Blastopirellula marina: one gene and its partner. The protein of the gene in region 2 interacts with the protein of the main gene of each other region in a pairwise test. Links are inferred from orthologs where the notes say so. Each region holds a gene or a part of one and is shown on either strand. Other genes may lie near its edges.

What was found. Proteins that work in one complex are often made in the same cells at the same time.
Region 1: the proteins of C5Y96_RS01840 (region 2) and hypB interact in binary tests that used the Escherichia coli proteins (3 or more experiments, as listed by UniProt). The link is inferred for Blastopirellula marina from one-to-one orthologs.

Annotation. Positions count from the first base shown.
Region 1 is NZ_PUIA01000074.1:53,139-59,249, forward strand. Bases 2,483-5,332 are described here. They hold hypB (hydrogenase nickel incorporation protein HypB), read left to right. Parts: upstream 2,483-3,489; coding sequence 3,490-4,176; downstream 4,177-5,332. Other genes in these bases: C5Y96_RS22710 (Ni/Fe hydrogenase subunit alpha), read left to right, coding at 2,483-3,468; hypF (carbamoyltransferase HypF), read left to right, coding at 4,213-5,332. In the rest of the region: C5Y96_RS22695 (4Fe-4S dicluster domain-containing protein), read left to right, coding at 1-480; C5Y96_RS22700 (FAD/NAD(P)-binding protein), read left to right, coding at 477-1,325; C5Y96_RS22705 (oxidoreductase), read left to right, coding at 1,325-2,134; more of C5Y96_RS22710, read left to right, coding at 2,131-2,482; more of hypF, read left to right, coding at 5,333-6,111. UniProt on the Escherichia coli protein: Involved in the maturation of [NiFe] hydrogenases. Required for nickel insertion into the metal center of the hydrogenase. Exhibits a low intrinsic GTPase activity, which is essential for nickel insertion.
Region 2 is NZ_PUIA01000014.1:113,826-121,287, forward strand. What follows is about bases 4,765-7,462. They hold C5Y96_RS01840 (peptidylprolyl isomerase), read left to right. Parts: upstream 4,765-5,715; coding sequence 5,716-6,210; downstream 6,211-7,462. Other genes in these bases: C5Y96_RS01835 (macro domain-containing protein), read right to left, coding at 5,089-5,559; C5Y96_RS01845 (UbiD family decarboxylase), read left to right, coding at 6,330-7,462. Also shown: C5Y96_RS01820 (PSD1 and planctomycete cytochrome C domain-containing protein), read left to right, coding at 1-1,695; C5Y96_RS01825 (DUF1501 domain-containing protein), read left to right, coding at 1,735-3,198; C5Y96_RS01830 (hypothetical protein), read right to left, coding at 3,371-4,654. UniProt on the Escherichia coli protein: Folding helper with both chaperone and peptidyl-prolyl cis-trans isomerase (PPIase) activities. Chaperone activity prevents aggregation of unfolded or partially folded proteins and promotes their correct folding.

The DNA of each region.
Region 1 (6,111 bases), on a different replicon or contig from region 2:
CTGCGTCAGAAGATGGAGCAAGGAGGCCGAGGTTTTGCCGATGAGCAGGATATGCCAAATTGCCCTGATGGCCGGGACCTCGATACGGATGATATTCGAAACCTGCTGGTACACAACCTAGAACATCCCCGGTGGGAGAATGTCGCCCAGCGATGCCTATCTTGCGCGAACTGTACACTCGTGTGTCCCACTTGCTTCTGTTCGTCGATAGAAGACGTAACCGATTTGGCTGGTGAGCATATCGAGCGAGAACGGAGTTGGGGGTCCTGCTTTACGGCTGAGCACTCCTACATGAACTCTGGTATCGTGAGGAACTCGACACGTTCACGGTATCGGCAGTGGTTAGTTCACAAGTTGGCCACATGGATCGATCAATTTGATACCTCGGGTTGTGTCGGTTGTGGACGCTGCATTACCTGGTGCCCTGTCGGCATTGATCTGACCCAGGAAGTTGCTGCGATTCGAGGAGACCAACCATGAGTGCTACCCCGCAGTCGATGCGTGGCACCAATCCTTGGACGCCCCGGCCCTTTCGTATTGAAGGGATCATTGCTGAATTAACCAGCGTCTGGACCTTCTGTTTAAGTCCCGAGGAGGGAGACTCGCCTTCGTTCCAGCCAGGACAGTTCAACATGCTTTATGTTCCCGGGTTTGGCGAAGCGGCGATCTCGATCAGTTCTAGCACTTACGATATCCCTCAATTACAGCACACGTTTCGTGCCGTCGGTAACGTCACAGGTGCCCTCTCGCGACTCCGTGAAGGAGATCAGATTGGGGTCCGCGGCCCTTTTGGTAATTCTTGGCCGGTGATGCAATTGCCGGGTAAGAACGTCATCTTCGTAGCTGGGGGAATTGGACTGGCACCCCTGAGGCCAGTGATCGAGTATACCCTTCAGAATCGTACTGAATATGAAAAGCTTAAGTTGATTTATGGCGCGAAGTCACCTGATGTCCTGCTATACCGAAGGGAGTTCTCGCGATGGACGGACGCAGGCCTGGAAATAGAAGTAACCGTCGACCGTGGAACACCACACTGGCAGGGGCATATCGGCGTGGTCACCGAAATCATGCGGCCGTTTCCCGGAGATCCCGAGCAGACCCAGGTTCTGGTCTGTGGGCCAGAGGTGATGATGCGATTCGTCGCACGCGAGGCAATCTCTCTGGGGGTTCCTCCTGCCCAGGTGTTTTTGTCGCTTGAGCGGAATATGAAATGCGCAATGGGGATGTGCGGCGTATGTCAGTTTGGCCCCGAATTCATCTGCAAAGATGGTCCTGTGTTCCCCTTTAACCGAATTCAACAATACCTACGGTTGGAGGATCTCTAATGGTCAATAAGACGAAACTGGCGGTATTCAAGTTTGCTTCCTGCGATGGGTGCCAGTTATCGCTATTGGACTGTGAGGACGAGTTGCTTTCCGTCGCAGACGCAGTCGATATTGCCTACTTTTTAGAAGCTCGCTCGCGACGTGTGGAAGGGCCCTATGATGTCGGTCTCGTGGAAGGATCCATCACAACTCCAGGTGATGTGGGGCGAATCCAGGAAGTACGGCGCGCCTGCAAATACCTAGTCACTATCGGTGCATGCGCGACAGCCGGAGGGATTCAAGCACTTCGAAATTGGGCCAACGTGGATGATTTCTTCCGGCATGTCTATGCCCATCCCGAGTTCATTTCCACGTTGAATACAAGTACGCCGATATCGGATCACGTAGCAGTGGACTTTGAACTGCGAGGCTGTCCTATTAGTAAGCATCAATTGATCGAGCTTCTTACTGCTCTCGTCCATCACAAGAAGCCCACGACACCGACCCACAGTGTATGCGTCGAATGTAAGAAGCGTGGGACCGTTTGTGTGGCTGTCGCTCAAGGTATTGCCTGCCTGGGTCCTCTTACACAAGCCGGTTGCGGAGATCTGCACACAGGACGAGGAGCGATCTGCCCCGCGTGCAACCGTGAGTGCTTTGGATGCTTTGGACCCCAGGACCAAGTCAATGGAGCTAGCCTGACGAAATTTTATCAGCAGAAAGGCATTCCCCGTCAGACGCTGGTCCAGCTGACACGGAACTTTAGTGGCTACGCTCCAGAGTTTCGGCAGACAAGCGACTCCCTGGAAGAGCAAGAGGAGTCACCATGACTTCCGAGGAAGAACCACAGCCGACCGAACGCCGAACGATCGAGGTGAAGGCAATCTCTCGTGTTGAGGGAGAAGGCCGACTTCACCTGCGTGTTCGTGGCAATGTCATAGAGCACGTTGAATTAAACATATACGAGCCTCCAAGGTTCTTTGAAAGCTTTCTTCGCGGACGTCAGATTCACGAAGTTCCCGATATTACCGCACGTATCTGCGGTATATGCCCAGTCGCCTACCAGATGAGCTCTTGTCATGCGCTAGAAAAGGCGTTGGGGATTAACGTTTCGCCAGAGATTCGTCTCTTGAGGCGGTTGTTGTACTGCGGTGAATGGATCGAAAGCCACGTGCTGCACATTTACCTTCTGCATGCCCCAGATTTTTTGGGATACGAGAGCGGTATCTCGATGGCTGTCGATCATCGAGAAAAGGTGGAACGTGGTCTGGAGTTAAAGAAGATCGGCAACGATCTACTTGAGGTTCTCGGCGGCCGAGCCATTCATCCTGTCAACATAACAGTAGGGGGATTCTACCGCGCGCCGAGCGTGCGAGACCTGAAGGCGTTACTCCCTCGGCTCGAATGGGGACTGCAAGCAGCACTGGAGACGGTGCATTGGGTCAGCAAGTTTGAATTTCCTGATTTCACGTGGGACTATGATTTAGTTTCATTACATCATGAAGACGAGTATCCTCTGAATGAGGGCCAGGTTGCTTCATCGTCGGGAGCGATGATTCCAATCGAAGACTACGAGAATCATTTTCAGGAACGGCATGTGGAGCATAGTACGGCGCTATACAGTGTAAAGGCTCCTGATAATCACTTCTATTTGACAGGCCCGTTGGCGCGATTGAATAACTGCCATGACAAGCTTTCACCGATCTGTTTGAAAGTGTTTGATCAAACCGGCTTGACCCTGCCATTGAGAAATAACTTTCAAAGTATCGTGGCCAGGGCGTTGGAAGTGGTCTATGCCTTTGACGAGGCAATTCGAATTGTGAAAGCTTATCAGGTCGAGGTTGTTCCTTCGCGTACCCCTTTTGAACTTCGTCCAGGCGAAGGTTGCCATGCTACCGAGGCACCGCGTGGACTGTTATATCATCGATACCGCATTGGAGAGGATCACCTCATAGCTGAGGCCAAAATTGTTCCACCCACGTCACAGAACCAAGGGCAAATCGAGTCAGACTTACGAAGCTATCTTCCACAACTTTTGTCGCTTGAGAGTGAAGAGATTGCCGAAAAATCAGAGCATCTCATCCGAAATTATGACCCCTGTATTAGTTGCGCGACCCATTTTCTGAAGATGACTATTGACTGGAATTCAGATTCCGCCAAATGACGGATAAGGAAGAAACATCATATGTCGACTGAGACTATTTCCGTTAATCAAGATATCCGCACACTGCGGCGCGAGGCTGCCGAGGCTTTTCAAATGCGAATGCAAGATCAGGGAACCTATGTGGTCCGCCTACTTTCATCGCCCGGTTCTGGTAAGACGACACTTTTGGAAGAAACCACGAAACGTTTAGGAAAGGAGTACCGCGTAGGCATCTTGGTGGGGGACATTGCCACGAATCGTGACGCTGAACGACTGTCTCCATTGGCCACAACGGCGCAAATAACAACCGGTGGGGCCTGTCATTTGGAACTACCACTGGTTGAAAAGATCTTACCGCAGTTAGGCCAAAGCTCTTTCGAGTTTCTCTTTATCGAAGACGTGGGAAACCTGGTGTGTCCTGCTTCTCACGACCTGGGAGAGCATCTCCGAACGCTTGTTTTAAGCACAACCGAAGGAGACGATAAGCCGGGTAAGTACCCCAAAGCATTCCGAACCAGCCAGGCTGTGGTGATTAACAAAATCGATCTGTTGCCCTATGTTCCATTTTCGGTCGAAAGAGCAATGGCCGACGCTCGCGACGTCCATGGTGATATAGACTTCTTTCCCATGTCAGCATTGTCAGGAGAAGGAGTCGAATTGTGGTGTGACTACCTGCGTTTGCTTCGGAATAAGATGATGTCAAAGTGTGCCAATAGCATTCCCGAGTAGGACTGGCTTGCAATGCTTAGGGCCATCGGCCAAACAATGTGCAAGACTTCAGCGGTTGTTGCCGAGGATATTGTTCTTCGGGGACGCCTGCAAGGAATAGGGGTACGTCCTGCGATCTTTCGTTTGGCTACCGAGCTTGGTTTGGTTGGGATGGTACGTAACACCCCTCAAGGCATCTCGATTCACGTAGAAGGTACTCCGCAGCAGACGGCTCTTTTTAGGAGCTTGCTTCCGACATCCCTGCCTGACCAAGCAGAGGTCAGTGGCCAGCAGTATTGTGAGTCTTCGCCGGTCGGGAATCATCAATTTGAAATAGTCAAGGAAGACTCACGCGAGGCTATCGTGACTGATGTGCCGCTTGATGCTGCAGTTTGCCACGAATGCCTTGAAGAGGTTCGTCAGCCGGGAAATCGGCGATATCAGTACGCTTTCAATAGCTGTGCAAGATGTGGCCCCCGCTATACCGTTATTCGGCAGATGCCGTTCGAACGGGCAGATACCGCGATGGTCGATTTCCCCAGGTGTAACGAATGTGACGCAGAGTATCACTCCCCGGCTGATCGGCGGTTTCACGCCCAAACTATTTCGTGTTCGCAATGCGGGCCACGATTGTGGAGCATGACAGCCGATAGTCAGCGTTGTGACGATCAACAGGAAGCGCTCAATGAAGCGGCTCAGGCAGTGCTATGTGGGATGATCGTTGCAGTCAAAGGGGTTGGGGGGTACCAACTGATAGTTGATGCAACGAACCCTGACGCGGTAGAACGACTGCGACAGAGGAAAGGTCGGATCAGTAAACCGTTTGCCGTGATGATGCGAACTGCGATCGAGGTGAAGCAGGCTGCCTTTATCGATGACGCAGAAGAACGGGCTTTGTTGTCGGCAGCGAATCCGATTGTTCTGCTACAAGTTAAGGACGATACCGTTATCGCGAAGGGTGTATATCCAGATCTAAACACGGTTGGCATCATGCTACCGACCTCGCCTCTGCATGACCTGCTGTTAGAGCGAGTCGGGCGGCCTTTGATCTGCACAAGTGGCAACCGCGAAGGAACGCCGATAGCTTTTGAAGAGGAACAAGCAGAGGCAAGTTTAAAAGGAGTGTGCGACCTCTGGTTGCATCACAATCGTCCGATCGTTCGGCCTATCGATGATAGCGTTGTCAGGGTCATGGATGGGAGTTGTGTTACGCTGCGTTTGGCTCGTGGTATGGCTCCCCTTCGTTTTGATTTGGAAACAACGCAGACTCAAATTGCCTTGGGTGGACAACTCAAATCGTCGGTTGCATGGAGCCAAGGCGGCAGTGCATGTCTTAGTCCGCATATAAGCGACCTTGGCACATTATCAGGGCAAGAACGCTACTTGTGGCATATCGCGGATTGGCAATCACTTTATCGCTTTTCCGCCACTCGCGCTGCACATGATTGTCATCCAGATTATTTTACAAGCCATGCGGCATATCGTCTTTTTCCGGAAACGCAACCATTGCAGCATCATTACGCCCACGTGCTGGCGATGATGATTGAACACCAATTACTCGATCAAAAGGTGCTAGGCGTCGTTTGGGATGGTACCGGTTATGGAACAGATCGAACGATCTGGGGTGGCGAATTTTTCGTCGTCGATAGGACTGAGTGCACCCGGACAGCTCACCTGCGTTCCTTTGGTCTTCCTGGTGGCGAAGCGGCGATTTTTCAGCCGTGGCGAACTGCTTTGTCGCTGTTGAATCAGTTGGGATGGTCTGAATCCTTCGAAGCATTGTCCGTATTCGAGTCATTGCGTATGGATATGCGCCTCGTGAATCAAATTCTGGAAAGTAACCAGTTTTCGCCCGCCACAAGCAGTGGTGGCCGTCTCTTCGACGGTGTGGCGGCACTGATACTCGGTCGTCAGCACAGTGAGTACGAAGGCCAGTTCCCGATGATGCTCGAAGCG
Region 2 (7,462 bases):
GTCACCGGCAACGATCAGGTCTACTTCAACGGCTCGGATCAGACGTTTACGGTGTACAAGGGAGACGTCCTGTTTGGCTACGTCTATCTCGACCCGAAGAATCCACCGAAGGAAGTCATGTTCCAGTGGAATAACGGGGGCTGGGACCAACGCGCATTCTGGGGCGAAGACCTCATTCCCTACGGCAACACCGGCAAAACCAAGCATCGCATCGGTGATCTGCCAGAAGCTGGCAAGTGGGTTCGCCTGGAAGTGCCGATCGAAAAGGTTGGCTTGAAAGAAGGGGATAAAGTCAACGGCTGGGCATTCACTCAGTGGGACGGCACCGTTTATTGGGACAAGGCCGGCTACGTGACCAAACACGGCAAGCAGCCACAGTTCAAGTCGCTGCAGTCGTGGACCGAGTTCGCCGCCAAGTCGCCAGCTTCCCTTAACCCTGAGAACAAGCAGGTCACCGAGATCCTGAAGAAAGAAGCCGACAAGCGAAGCGAAGACGAAGCGAAAGCTCTCCGCGGCTACTTTCTGGAATTTGTCTGCCAGGACACGCAAGAGACCTTCAATAAACTACGTGGCGAGTTGAAGGCGATGACCGACAAGCAGACCGATCTGAAGAAGACTTCGCCGACGACGCTGGTCTACAAAGAAGCTGCCAAGCCAGTTCCCTCGCATATCTTGATTCGGGGCGAATACGATCAGATCGGTGAAGAAGTCCCGCGCGATGTGCCGGCCTTCTTGCCACCCATGACCGAAGAAATGCCCAAAGACCGACTCGGTCTGGCCATGTGGCTCTTGGATCCAAATCATCCGTTGACGGCCCGCGTGACGGTAAACCGTTACTGGCAGCATGTTTTTGGCGTGGGCCTGGTGAAAACTTCTGAGGACTTCGGTTCTCAGGGAAGCGTTCCTAGCCATCCGCAACTGCTGGACAACCTGGCCATCGAGTTCCGCGAGAATGGCTGGGATATCAAGCAGTTGATGAAGCGGTTGGTGATGACATCGGCCTATCGCCAGTCGTCGAAGCTAACGCCAGAACTGCTGAAGAAGGATCCCGAAAACCGACTGCTGGCTCGTGGTCCTCGGTATCGTTTGGACGCCGAAGTACTCCGCGATCAGGCCCTCGCATTCAGCGGTTTGCTGGTCGATAAAATAGGCGGTCCATCGGTTAAGCCTCCGCAGCCAGACGGGCTGTGGAAAGCGGTCGGCTATTCCGGCAGCAACACGGTGCAGTTCAAAGCGGACGAAGGGCACGAGAAAGTGCATCGTCGTACGCTCTACACGTTCATCAAGCGAACGGCCTTGGCACCGCAGATGAGCACCTTCGATGCTCCTAATCGCGAGTCGTGCACCGTCCGTCGCGAACGCACCAACACGCCGCTTCAGGCCTTGTTGCTGATGAACGATCCGCAGTACGTCGAAGCAGCCGTTGCCATGGCCAAACGCGTGATGGACGAAGGGGGCTCGGACCCCGTTTCCAAGGTGAACTACCTGGTAACACTGTGCGTGTTGAACCAGGAAAACGAAGTTCAAAAGAAAGAGCTTGAAGCGTTGTATTTCGATAGTCTTACCTACTTCCAGAAAAACCCGGAAGCCACCAGCAAGTTGGTTGGCAAGGACGAGACCCCAGCAGAATTAGCGGCCTGGGCGATTGTGTGCAATACGATACTCAACCTCGACGAAGTCGTTATCCAACGCTAATTCCCTCCTACCCCGCGAAACGTATCAAGGACCTATTCGATGGATCCTCAGAGCGAATATATCCAAGCGATCACCCGCCGCCACTTCTTTCAGAAGGGGGCCCTTGGGCTAGGTGCCGCGGCGCTGGCCTCGATGACCGATCTGCCGGCCCAGGCAGCGAAGCTTCCCAGTTCTGGCATTGGCGGTCTGCCCAATCTGCCCCACTTCGCCCCCAAAGCGAAGCGGGCCATCTACTTGTTCATGGCCGGTGCTCCGTGCCAGATGGACTTGTTCGACTACAAGCCGCAAATGAACGAGTGGTACGACAAAGATCTTCCTGAATCAATCCGGCAGGGGCAACGTCTCACGACGATGACCTCTGGTCAGAAGCGTTTTCCGATCGCTCCTTCCAAGTTCAAGTTTTCCCCCTACGGTGAAAACGGCACGATGATTAGCGAGCTGTTGCCGTACCATGGAAAGATGGTCGACGACATCGCGATCGTAAAGTCGCTCCATACCGAGGCTATCAACCACGACCCGGCCATCACGTACATCTGCACCGGCAACCAACTGCCTGGCCGACCCAGTTTGGGCTCGTGGCTCAGCTATGGTCTTGGTTCGATGAACGAGAACCTTCCGACCTTCGTCGTGATGACACCCAACTGGAGCGGTCGCAAGGAAGCCCAGGCACTTTATAACCGCCTGTGGGGAGCCGGCTTCCTGCCGTCGAAGCATTCGGCGGTCACGCTGCGCAAGTCAGGCGACCCGATCTTGTTCCTGTCGAATCCCGAAGGAATCGATAGCTCACTCCGCCGGCGAATGCTCGATAGCGTTTCCAAGATCAACCAAGAAACCTATCGGCTTTCAGGCGATCCTGAAACACAATCGCGAATCTCGCAGTACGAGATGGCGTTCCGCATGCAGTCCTCGGTGCCGGACCTGGTCGATTTGAAGCAAGAAACGCAAGCGACGCTCGATATGTACGGCCCGGAAGTCACCAAGCCCGGGACGTTTGCGGCCAGCTGTTTGCTGGCCCGGCGTATGGTTGAACGGGACGTACGCTTTGTACAGATCTTCCATCGCGGTTGGGATCAGCACGGGAACGTGGCTCGCGATCTTCCGGCTCAGGCCAAAGATGTCGATCAAGCCGCGTGGGCATTGATTCAAGATCTGAAGATGCGCGGCATGCTGGACGATACGCTGGTCGTCTGGGGTGGCGAGTTCGGCCGCACGATCTACAGCCAAGGTGGATTGTCGAAAGAAAACTACGGCCGCGACCATCATCCGCGTTGTTTCACCGTCTGGATGGCTGGCGGTGGCGTGAAGCCTGGCGTGGTGCATGGCGAAACGGACGACTTCAGCTACAACATCGTCAAAGATCCGGTCCACATTGCTGACTTGAACGCGACGATCCTGCACTGTCTGGGGATCGATCATCGCCGACTGTCGATCCCGTTCCAGGGGCTCGATGTCCGACTAACCGGGGTCGAAGAGCGACACCCGGTCAAAGAGTTGCTGATCTAGCCTGGATCAGAGTTTTGTTCTGATCTAAGCCGCCGACGATTATCCTTTTGGTCATTCGCTCGCCTAAGAAGAGGAGAGCCACGGTTTGCCACGGGAGGCAAGCGAATGTCCAATTGTTTGCCACGGTTCGCCGGCGGCTGGGGCAGGCATGGGGGCGATACCACCCGCCGTGCTATTTAGCCCGGCTGATGTACATCGGAATCTTCAACTCTGGTTGCGAAGATTCAATCATCTCTTTGGCACGATCTCTCGCGTCGACCAGCTTGCTTCCTTCCGAAGGAGCAGTGATCTGGCGAAACTGCGTAGCCAGTTGTTCGACCGCTGGCTGCATCAGAACGATCTCGGCCAGCTGCGATCGCAGGTCGCTCGAGCTACCCAGGACAGCAACCATCGTCTTGTTCAGGCCTGTCACCAGGTCGACATTCTCTACCAGGGCTGGCACACAATCGTCCAGGCGGACCACCTGATCTTCGATCTGGTCGATCTTGTGCAGGTTCTCTTGTGCCTTGGAGATCTTTTCTTCCTGCGAGTTCAGGAAGTTCACCAGCCAGGCCAGTTCGTCCATGTTCTTGGTCGCCGAAGTGGTTTCCTTTCGCACGTCTTTGATGCGAGTGTTCAGACGAATTGCTTCGTACGACAGTTCGGTAGCGGCATCCAGCGTATCGGCCAGCTTCTGCACCTGCAGATCCATCGACTTCTGGTTGTCCAGAATTGATTGCACCTGTGCCAGAACGAGGTTGGACTGCTCGGTGTCGATCGCCAACTGCTGTACGCGGTTTTGGTTATGGGCCAGCGAATCGATGGCACGATCGGTAGCGTCCGACTGGGCGGCCAGGTCGCAGATGGCGTTCTGCAGCTTCCAGTGATTGTCCACCGTGGCGGTTAGTTCCGGCATCAGGCACTGTTGGTTAATCAGTTGCTGCTGAACCAGTTCCATCGACGAAAGCGCGTCCTTCGCTTTGTAGATGTCAACTCCGCTACGTCCAAGTCGAGCGGCCAGCGATTCGAGTTCGTCGACACGCTTCTGAGCAGCGGTCAGCTTCAGCGTGGCCTTGTCCAGGTCGGACTGCATGTTGCTGAGCTTGGCGGCCGTTGCATCGACCGTATTCAGCTTGGCCGACAGGCGAGCGATTTCGTCGTGCAGGCGATCCGACCGCTGGATGGTCTGACCTGCTTTGTAGAGCTTGCTGCTCTGATCTTCCAGGCGTGCCAGAAGCGAGTTGGTTCGCTGAGTGGCATCGTTGAACCCGGTCAGTTGATTGAGCGGGTGGTGGGTTGCTTTGACTTCTTTTTCAACTTGAGCGAGTTGCTTTACCAAGTCTTGCTGCAGCCAGAACTGGTTGGCTGCGATACCTACCGCGATTCCTAAAACGAGACAGAAACCGCCGACGATACCTGGGTTCCGCATAGCCCAGCCATAATCGGTATCATCCACATAATGATCATTAATCGGCATATGAATCTCCTCCGTGTTTAATTGGCAACGTCCGTGCTCCTCGTGAGCACTAATGTTATCGAAACACGCACCGTCTTCGGAAAAGTCATCCATCCACGATTCCCAAAGGTTTACTAGCACGCCGCACCCATCACCCAAATAACCCACACAGCCTGAACGTTATGTTAAGGGTGAATCAATCTCTTTACGTAGTCCTTAAACTCGCTGAATATGGGTGGGTGGAAGGGTTGCAACCCGCCTAAAAAGAACATGCGCCAAGCTTTGTCTGGTCACGAAGTGACCAATTCTGCGCATCGTTATAAGCTGCGTTTGTGTTGCAAGGTTGTGATAAGTTATTGAAAAATAGGTGTGCAAGTTGTAGTAACGCCTTGTGTCGCAAGACGTTTATTGCTCGACAAGAATCAAGCATTCGTGCCCTGTTTTTCCGCGAGTGCCTATTTGGCGGCCTCATACTCGACAAGCGTAACCTCCAAACAACTGGCTAAGCTTGTCAGTTCGTCTTCCATGATCGATCGCGCTTTGTCCTGGCGAAAACCGCCAGAGCCGCTGCCAAGAATCGGGAACGCGATCGTGCGGAATTGTTTTTCTTCTGCCAGACGCATCGCGTTTTGCACGCTGTGGCGAATGGAATACTCCGAGGCACGCCAAAGCATGTTGATACCGGCGACATGGATGATCCCGCGATAGGGCAGCTTGCCGGCGGTCGTAAAGACCGCTTGGCCTAAAGCAATGGGGCCAAGCTTTGCCAGTTCATGGAAAGGAGCGTCCCCCGCTTTTCGCTTGATAGCCCCCGATACTCCTTGCGGCAGTAACAGCCACCAGGGAATGATGTTACGGTTCCAGGCATTCACAATCACCTCGACATCTTGCTGCAGAAGGTCGCCTTGTACGATCTGGGTTGGCATTATCGTTCGCCTTGGTGGAATTGGGCCTAATTCTTTTCTACATAACCAGTTAGTTTCCCCCAAGCCGAGATTGAGCCCGATCCCTTCCCACAGTATGCTGAACCTATCGCCCCGTACGATATTTTATGCCCATTGGGCACTGCCTGGGATGAATCGATGAAAGTTGCCAAGAATACGGTCGTTTCCATTACCTACACCCTGAAAGATTCCGAAGGGAATCTGATCGATTCGGCCGATGCGTCGGATCCGCTTGCTTATTTGCATGGCGTTGGGAATTTGATTCCTGGAATGGAAAAGGCGCTCGACGACCGTGACAACGGCGAGACCTTCCAGGTCGTCATTCCGCCGGAAGAAGGCTACGGCATGTTCGACGAAGAGCTGATCTGGGAACTGGAAAAAGACCAGTTTGCCGAGCTGGGCGAGGTCGAAGAAGGTCTGCAGTTCGTTCTTGAGACCGAAGACGATCAGGTCCTGGTCACTGTCGTCGACATCAAAGACGACGTGGTCATCGTCGATGGCAATCACGAACTGGCCGATGAAACGCTCTATTTCGACATCACCGTCGTCGACGTGCGCGAAGCGACGCCTGAAGAGCTTGAGCACGGCCACGCGCACGGTCCTGGTAGCGCACACGATCACGACCACGGTTAGTCGCCCGCCGGTGGTGCCGTGTTGTCAGGCCGCTCCCTTAGCGGTAACCTCCTGGGATTGCTTGTCATGGGGCGCAATCTCCAGTAGGCCGGATCAACTCAAGCACACCAGCACAAATCATGGGCTATCGAACTCTCCGAGCCTGCGTCGATGATCTCCGTCGCGCAGGCCATCTGTTAGTGGTCGAAGACGTTGTCGACGCACGCCTGGAAATCGCCGAGATCCAGCGCCGCGTCTATGCCAACAACGGCCCTGCCATTCTGTTTGCGAGCGTCAAGGATTGCCGCTTTCCGATGGTGGGCAATCTGTTTGGTTCGATCGAGCGTGCCCGCTTCATCTTTCGCGACACGCTGGAAACCGTGAAGCGACTGATCGAACTGAAGATCGATCCGAACCAACTGCTGAAATCACCGCTGCGGTACGCGTACGCGCCACTGGGTGCTCTTTCGATGCTCCCCAAAAAGGTCCGCAGCGGGCCCATCTTCCAAAACGAAATCAAGCTGACCGATCTGCCCAAGCTAGTCTCGTGGCCCGACGACGGCGGACCGTACGTGACCCTTCCTCAGGTCTACACCGAGGACCCACGCCACGGCGGGCTGAATCACTCGAACCTGGGCATGTACCGTATGCAGATCGCTGGCAACGAGTATGACCCTGCCAGCGAAGTTGGCTTGCACTATCAGATTCATCGTGGCATCGGCGTGCATCACGCCGCCGCAATTGCCAAGGGAGAGCCGCTACGGGTGAACATCTTCGTCGGCGGAAATCCGGCTATGACGCTGGCCGCCGTGATGCCGCTGCCTGAGGGGCTTTCCGAACTCGGTTTCGCCGGGGCCCTGGCCGGGCACCGCATTCCCATGGCCACCGCGCGCACCAAGCTACCCATCTACGCTGAGGCTGACTTCTGCATCAGCGGCACCATTCATGCTGGCGAAGAAAAGCCCGAAGGCCCCTTCGGCGACCACCTCGGCTATTACAGCTTGAAGCACTTGTTCCCGACCATGCGGGTCGACAAGGTCTATCACCGCGACGGAGCCATCTGGCCCTTCACGGTCGTCGGCAGACCACCCCAGGAAGACACAACCTTCGGCGAGCTGATCCACGAAATCACCGGACCGGTCATTCCCACCGTGCTGCCTGGCGTGAAGGAAGTTCACGCGGTCGATGCCTCCGGCGTCCACCCGCTACTGCTGGCAATCGGCAGCGAACGCTACGTTCCATACGAAGAACGATGCCGTCCGAAAGAACTGAT